2 regions of the Neobacillus phoenicis genome follow, and region 2 is predicted to be linked to the other one. Evidence: a T-box and tRNA genes for the amino acid it is inferred to sense, from the RefSeq annotation. Region 2 holds a T-box; the other holds one or more tRNA genes.

Region 1 (4,221 bases), 2.6 Mb from region 2:
TATCACTCATTTTAAATTCTTTAATGGAAAAAGAAAGAGATGAATATATTAATGCTCTTTCTCATGAAAGAACCGAAGATCGGAGGGGCTATCGAAATGGTTACTATGAGCGTGAACTCATTACTGGTGTAGGTTCTCTCAAACTAAAAGTTCCTCGTACCAGAGACGGTGAATTTTCTACTTCTATCTTTGAAAAATTTAAACGCTGCGATCAAGCTCTAATTCTTTCTATGATTGAAATGGTTGTAAATGGTGTTTCTACACGTAAAATCACAAAAATTGTAGAGGAATTATGCGGGAAGAGTGTGTCCAAATCACTTGTTTCCAATCTAATGAAGACCGTAGACCCCATCATCAACGACTGGAGAAACCGTCCACTTAACGTTCATTATTATCCATATGTGTACGTGGATGCTATGTACATTAAAGTTCGTGAGAACGATAGAGTAGTTTCTAAAAGTGTTCATATTGCGGTTGGAGTTAGTGAAAGCGGTCATAGAGAGATCATTGGCCTCAAAGTCAATCACACCGAATCCACTGATAGCTGGACTTCCTTCTTCGAATACTTAAAGTCCAGAGGTCTTCAATCCCCTAAAATGGTGATTTCTGATGCTCATGGTGGCTTAGTTACCTCCATTAAAGAATCATTTTTAGGAACTTCATGGCAGAGGTGTAGTGTTCATTTTTTAAGAAATATCATGGATACTATGCCGAAAAAAGGTACTGCTGAGGCTCGTCAGGAATTAAAAGACCTCTTTCAAAACTCAGATTTAAGTGTGGTAAGAGACTTGAAAAATCGCTTTGTAGAGAAGTATCAAGATACCAAGGGATTCGCAAAAGTAATTGAAACATTAGAAAATGGCTTTGAAGATGCAATCCAATTTCATTCACAGCCGGTCCAGTATCATAAGCACTTACGCACAACGAATATGCTAGAGCGCTTAAACCAAGAAGTACGGAGAAGAGAAAAAGTCATACGTATTTTTACAAATGATTTTTCCGCTATCCGAATAATTGGATCCGTATTAATGGATATTGAAAAAGATTGGAACAAAAATAATGTTCCTTACCTCAAGAAAACAAATGAAAAATAACTCTCTACTCAAGTGGAGTGGAAAAGCCTAATTTCGAATTGACATCGAGCCTCCAGCGGGCATGATGTAACGCCAGGAAGCCAGGAGTTTAACAACACCTGGCTTGCCCTCCTAGGCTATCATGCCCGCCTCTCAATGTAAATTCGAAATAATATAGTTCACCTTACTAATTTTTTTATTGATCGGAATCATTGTTGACACTTTTACACAATTAAATGGACTTGACTGTTCTATGAGCCCAAATTGCCTGATGGAGAAGGGTTACGGTCGCATAGACAGGCACTATGAACCCGAATTGCCTGATGGAGAAGGGTTACGGTCGCATAGGCAGGCTCTATGAACCCGAATTGCATGAAAGAGGAGGGGTTACGGTCGCATAGAAGGGTTCTATGAGCCCGAAATGCCTGATGGAGAAGGGTTACGGTCGCATAGGCGGCTCTATGAAACCGAATAGCATGAAAGAGAAGGGGTTACGGTCGCATAGACAGGCACTATGAGCCCGAATTGCTTGATGGAGAAGGATTACGGTCGCATAGAAGGGTTCTATGAGCCCAAATTGCTTGATAGAGAAGGGTTACGGTCGCATAGAAGGGTTCTACGAGCCGAACTGCCTGATGGAGAAACAAAAACACCTTGCTTGCCTTCCACCTCTAGGAAATTATGCCAGCCTCACAATGTAAACTCAAAATGTAATTCACCTTACTTAATTTTTTTATTAGTAGAAACCATTGTAGACACTTTTACACAATTAAATGGACTTGACTGTCTACGTGCCCCCAATGATTGATAAAGAAAATGGTAACGTAGAAACGATCAACGTTACCAATATCAGTAACAAACAGGGAAAACGTTACGTAAACACGCCAAAGCCCTTCAACAGGTAGTAGTACAAAATTGCCCACAAGCAAGAATAAAGTAACCATATAAAATAAAAAACGAGCATTGCCCGTTAATTGTTTTCTCCATATTTGGTTACGCCGAAATAATCACTTGTTGCGTATTTGTTATATTTAACATCTAAATCATGAAACATCCGATGTACATCAATCAAATAAGAAACATCCTTTGTTTCATCTGCCTGTTCCAATAAATCATGAGTTACCATAAAATCCGATTTTAAATCTGGATCAACAACCGATTCAATCATTTTATTCAAGTTCTCTATGTAGTCTTTATATTTGTTATGAAAAAGAGAAAAATTAAAATCTTTACTTCTTCCCCAGCATAACTCTTCATTCCAATAATTATGATTAATTTTAATGTATTCCCCAATATCCGCTTCGTTTACATTCGCTTGTACTAGCTGCTGAACAGGCAATTCATTTGAGGCAGCTTGGTAAGACTTGAAATAAATCGTAACAGCGGAACCAATCACTATAGCTATGAATAAGATTGTAGAGAGAATGATCGGTTTCCTTCGAATAAAGCTCACCTCACTAGAATAGTAGTTAAAGATTTTAATATAGAGTAGCAAATTTTTTTAATGATGTCATTTAAAATGGGAATAAATCAGTCATATGTTTTTTGATGTTATTCGACAAAATTTGCGTTATCCTCTTGACGAGTCCAAAAAAAGTGTGTATTATTGTAAGGGTCAACTCGTTCAATTCGTACAATAAGTTGTCACAAAATATATGCGGGTGTAGTTTACTGGTAAAACCTCAGCCTTCCAAGCTGATGTAGTGGGTTCGATTCCCATCACCCGCTCCATACATATTAACTAACGCAGTGTATCGTTACAAAGAGAACGATGCATTGCGTTTTTTTCTTTTTACAGAAAAAAAGATGCCTGACTGGCATCATGTAAGAATGTGGTAGGATGCTTCCCCGCCATGTAGTTGAACAAACATATTCATTAAAGATTCTGTTAGCTTCTCTGCGTTATGATGATCAGTGGATGGTCTTAAATAGATAAGTTGAAGAGCATGTTTTGTTTCTACCGAAACAGGGGCTCTATCAGAATCCACAAAAGGACTTCCAAATGGGCCGTTCTCATCGGCTGATACAATAAGATGCGCCAAAGAATTTAAACGCCCATTTAAGCCCACGTATTCCTCTTCTTCGTCCCCAAAGCGAATACTAACGGGACCATTCAAACATTCTTGGTCGTAAATACCGATAGGTACTTGGTATTGTAGAGAGAAAAAATTATTAATATCGATTGCACTTTGTACAGACGAAAGATAATTCTGTTTCTGTATCCTTCTGTATAAAGCTTCGACAGATGGCCGGTATCGGTTCGGGTCCTTACCATTCTTTTTAAAAAGCGTCCTCCATTCCTTAACCCCAGGTAGCTCTGTAACAGGTGTATTTTCTAAATCAAAATAAATAGACTCCTGGAATAGCTGGAGCCTGCCTCTTAACATTTGAGGTGAATCTCCGACCATTATATTTTTATATTGGATAACACCTAGTTTAAAGTCAGGAATTTGTTTCTTTATTTCTTGTGAGAGTTGAATTTCCAACGATTCCACCTCCAAATTTCATTTAAAATAGTTTATCATAAATAGAAGTGCAACCAATAATTTAAACAATCGGACCACAACTAATATAAAGAAACTTTGGGGGAAGGAGGAACCCATTTGGATGTCAAACAATTAAAAAAAGACCTAATTGCTTACAGCAAGGAAATTGGGATTGATAAGATCGGTTTTACAACCGCAGACGTATTCAGTGAATTGAAAAATAGATTAATTAGACAACAAGAACTAGGCTATCATTCGGGTTTTGAAGAGCCAGATATAGAGAAACGCGTGACACCTGCTCTTTTAATGGAGGAACCACGTTCCATTATTGCGATTGCCCTTGCCTATCCATCAAAAATGAATGAACGTGTAGCAGGAAAGAAGGGTGAACGAAGAGGATTCTTCAGCAGGGCTTCTTGGGGACTCGATTATCACCATGTTTTACGTGACAGACTAAAGAAACTTGAAGAGTTTATTTTAACAAAGGTCCCAGAGGCAAGGTTAAAATCAATGGTCGATACGGGCGAGCTTTCTGACAGGGCCGTTGCCGAGCGAGCTGGAATCGGATGGAGTGGGAAGAACTGTGCCATAATTACTCCAGAGTTTGGATCTTATGTCTATTTAGGGGAAATGATTACAAGTATACCATTTGAACCGGATAC
Region 2 (4,221 bases):
TGAAGGAAATAATGTAGAGCGCCTTCTTGATCAAATAAAATCCTTCTTACCAGAGGGACCACAGTACTATCCTGCAGACCAAGTAACAGATCATCCGGAACGGTTTATCATAACAGAGCTCATTAGGGAAAAAGCACTTCATTTAACGAGAGAAGAAATCCCTCACTCTTTAGCCGTTGTATTAGACAAAATGGAGCGCAAAGAGGGCAAGGATATCATTCATGTTATGGCAACTGTAATTGTGGAGAGAGATTCACAAAAAGGTATTGTTATTGGAAAACAAGGAAGTATGTTAAAAGAAATTGGAAAGCGAGCCAGGGTAGATATTGAAAATCTTCTAGGTTCAAAGGTTTTCCTAGAGTTATGGGTAAAAGTTCAAAAAGATTGGCGTAACAAAATGTCCCAGCTTCGTGATTATGGCTTTAACGAGGACGAATATTGAGTCAGTAACCCTAACTAAAATATTACGATATAGATCAGATTATGCATGGACAACATTAACAATTTTTTCGTCTTATGATTTTTGCGCAGGCAGGCTATGATAAATGTAAGGTTTGGGATTGAATTAAAGCTAGTCTAAATATTGAAAGGTGGGGTTTTCGATGATGGATTTTACGTGGAAAGTATTCCTCCAAACAGGTAATATTGACACATATCTTCTCTTCAAAGAGCTTGAGAAGGAAAACCAAGAAATACCCGGAAATCTGAATGATGAGCTAGCACAAATCGATTTTCCCGTTTCATAAGTTTGTCTTCGTACTACTTTAGAAGGTGACATTTATGCTTCAAAAGTGTGAAGGCATCGTCATTAGAACAACTGATTATGGTGAAACCAATAAAATAATAACATTATTTACAAGGGAATGGGGGAAGGTAGGTGTTATGGCTCGAGGAGCAAAAAAGCCCAACAGCCGCCTTTCTTCCGTAACCCAGCTTTTTACACATGGTTATTTTTTGGTACAAAGAGGATCTGGATTAGGCAGTCTCCAGCAGGGGGAGATTGCTACTTCTTTAAGGTCAATTGGTGAAGATATATTCTTAACTGCATATGCGAGTTATATTGTTGAATTAACTGATAAATGCACCGAAGAAAAAAAACCAAACCCTTTTCATTTTGAATTGCTTTTACAAACATTGAACTACATGAACGAAGGTTATGAACCTGATATTCTGATGAATATCTATGAAATGAAAATGTTAAATGTCATGGGATTATATCCAGTCTTGAATCAATGTTCCGTTTGCGGCAGTACAGACGGACATTTTTCTTTTTCCATTCGGGAAGGCGGATTCATTTGCCATAGATGTTTAGAAAAAGATCCGTACCATTTTAAATTATCACCAGCTACCGTTAAATTATTAAGGCTATTTTATTATTTTGATCTTTCTAGACTAGGAAATATATCTGTAAAAGCAGAAACAAAGGCTGAACTAAAAAATGTGATTAACGCTTATTATGAAGAGTACTCAGGACTGCACTTAAAAACAAAGAAATTTCTTAACTCCATGGATCAATTTCGTAATCTTTTATGATAGCTATGTTGACAATAGCAGAAGTTTTGGTTAATATTTTGGATAATAAAATATTTGCATTGACGGAAAAGAGTAATTAGATTTCTCTCTATAAAAGCGAACCTAGGGTGGTGAGAGCTAGGGTATAGGGTACTAATGAAGGCGTTCCTGAGCAATTAAGTGTTGATAAAGCACATTTAAGGAGGCTGCTTTTACAAGCAGCAAATAGGGTGGAACCGCGGGTAACTCTCGTCCCTATGCTAATAAGCATAGAGGCGGGAGTTTTTTTATTGCTTGAAGGCTCCCCTGTTTTAAAGGCGCTAAGGCTAGATATTTTTTAGAGAAGGAGCAATAAAAATGAGTAATGTTACGATGGAGCAGATTGTTGCACATGCAAAGCACAGAGGATTTATTTTTCCAGGATCAGAAATTTATGGTGGTCTTGCAAACACTTGGGATTACGGTCCATTAGGCGTTGAATTTAAAAACAATATCAAACAGGCATGGTGGAAGAAGTTTGTTCAGGAGTCTCCTTACAATGTAGGCTTAGACGCGAGTATCCTGATGAATCCTAGAACATGGGAAGCGTCTGGACACATTGGGAACTTTAATGATCCAATGATTGATTGTAAAAACTGTAAAGCTCGTCACCGCGCTGATAAATTAATTGAAAATGCTCTTGATGAAAAAGGTATTGAAATGGTTGTTGATGGCTTACCGTTTGAGAAAATGGAAGAGCTTGTTAAAGAGCATAATATAGCATGTCCGGATTGTGGAAGTCATAATTTCACAGGCATCCGTCAGTTTAATCTTATGTTTAAAACCTTCCAAGGGGTTACTGAGTCAAGCACCAATGAAATTTTCCTAAGACCTGAAACAGCTCAAGGGATTTTTGTAAACTTTAAAAATGTGCAACGTACCATGAGAAAGAAATTACCATTTGGTATTGCTCAAATCGGTAAAAGCTTCCGTAACGAAATTACACCAGGTAATTTTACTTTCCGTACACGTGAGTTCGAACAAATGGAGCTTGAATTTTTCTGTAAACCAGGTGATGAGCTCACGTGGTTTGATTATTGGAAGAACTTCGCAGAGGGATGGTTAGATTCACTAGGACTTACAAAAGAAAATTTAAGATTGCGTGACCATTCTGAAGATGAACTTTCTCACTATAGTAATGCAACAACTGATTTTGAATATAAGTTTCCATTTGGCTGGGGTGAGCTTTGGGGCGTTGCTTCAAGAACAGATTATGATTTGAAACAGCATATGGAATTTTCGGGTGAGGATTTCCATTACCTTGATCCGGAAACGAATGAAAAGTATATTCCTTACTGTATCGAACCATCACTCGGTGCGGACCGCGTTACATTGGCATTTTTAATTGATGCATATGAAGAAGAAGAGCTTGAAGATGGTACTTCAAGAACAGTTATGCATTTTCATCCTGCACTAGCACCGTTTAAGGCAGCCATTCTTCCGTTATCCAAGAAGTTATCTGATGAGGCAAAGGAAGTTTTTGCTACATTATCTAAATACTTTACTGTTGATTATGACGAGGCTGGTTCTATCGGTAAACGCTACCGCCGCCATGATGAAATTGGGACACCGTTCTGTATTACCTATGATTTTGACTCAAAAGAAGATCAAATGGTAACAGTAAGAGACCGCGATACCATGGAGCAAACAAGAATCCCAATCGCGGACCTAGTCAGCTTCCTTCAGGAGAAAATGGTATTTTAAAATATGCAATAAATAAAGGTGTGGGAAACCACACCTTTTTGTCATTAAAGGGATGCTTCCGCCTTTAAGATAATTAGTATATAATATTTCTATTAAAGTATAACGTTATCATAGGAATAGGGTTCATTAGGAATCTATACTAAGGGTGGTGAGGACAATCGAACTGACAAAACGCCAGGAACATATTCTACAAATAGTAAAGGAAAATGGGCCGATAACAGGAGAGCATATCGCGGATCAATTAAGTTTGACCAGAGCAACCTTAAGACCTGATCTTGCCATACTAACGATGGCTGGTTTCCTTGATGCCAGACCACGTGTTGGATATTTTTATACGGGAAAATCAGGAGCCCAATTATTAACAGAAAACCTTCAAAAAATCTATGTGAAGGATTATCAATCCATTCCTGTTGTAGTGAATGAGAATGTTTCGGTCTACGACGCTATTTGTACAATGTTTCTTGAAGATGTGGGAACATTATTTGTAGTTGATCAAAGCACTCTTTTAGTAGGTGTTCTTTCAAGAAAGGACTTGCTAAGAGCGAGTATTGGGAAGCAGGAACTTACAAGTATACCTGTTAATATTATTATGACCAGGATGCCTAATATTACAATGTGTGAGCGGGAAGATTTACTGATTGATATTGCCAAGAAATTAATTGAAAAACAAATCGATGCACTTCCGGTGGTTAAAAGAACTGAAAAGGGTTTTGAAGTAATTGGCAGAATAACGAAAACGAATATAACTAAAGCTTTTGTTGCTTTAGGGGATGAATGACGTTAGATAATTTGAATAGAGGAGCTGTTGGGGGAGAATGAGTTTACCAATTATTTATGTAGTGTCTGATTCGGTTGGAGAAACAGCAGAATTAGTGACCAAAGCGGCAATAACCCAATTTAATGGGTCTGGTATGACATTAAAAAGATTTCCCTACGTGGAAGACAAGGAACATATTGATGAAGTCC

The links. A T-box is a leader RNA that pairs with one kind of tRNA and senses whether it is charged. The one in region 2 lies ahead of AA0X95_RS10755 (glycine--tRNA ligase), so its partner is inferred to be a tRNA-Gly.
Region 1: it encodes a tRNA-Gly, which carries the amino acid that the T-box ahead of AA0X95_RS10755 (glycine--tRNA ligase) is inferred to sense. The anticodon was not compared.

What each region holds. Positions count from the first base shown of each region.
Region 1 is NZ_CP154847.1:4,706,905-4,711,125, reverse strand. Features, by position in the region: gene AA0X95_RS24090 (IS256 family transposase) at 1-1,094, shown strand, start outside; gene AA0X95_RS24085 (hypothetical protein) at 2,044-2,526, opposite strand; tRNA gene AA0X95_RS24080 (tRNA-Gly) at 2,731-2,804, shown strand; gene AA0X95_RS24075 (B3/4 domain-containing protein) at 2,894-3,559, opposite strand; gene queG (tRNA epoxyqueuosine(34) reductase QueG) at 3,677-4,221, shown strand, end outside.
Region 2 is NZ_CP154847.1:2,098,866-2,103,086, forward strand. Features, by position in the region: gene era (GTPase Era) at 1-442, shown strand, start outside; gene AA0X95_RS10745 (YqzL family protein) at 603-746, shown strand; gene recO (DNA repair protein RecO) at 781-1,533, shown strand; T-box leader at 1,584-1,772, shown strand; gene AA0X95_RS10755 (glycine--tRNA ligase) at 1,870-3,255, shown strand; gene AA0X95_RS10760 (helix-turn-helix transcriptional regulator) at 3,404-4,033, shown strand; gene AA0X95_RS10765 (pyruvate, water dikinase regulatory protein) at 4,071-4,221, shown strand, end outside.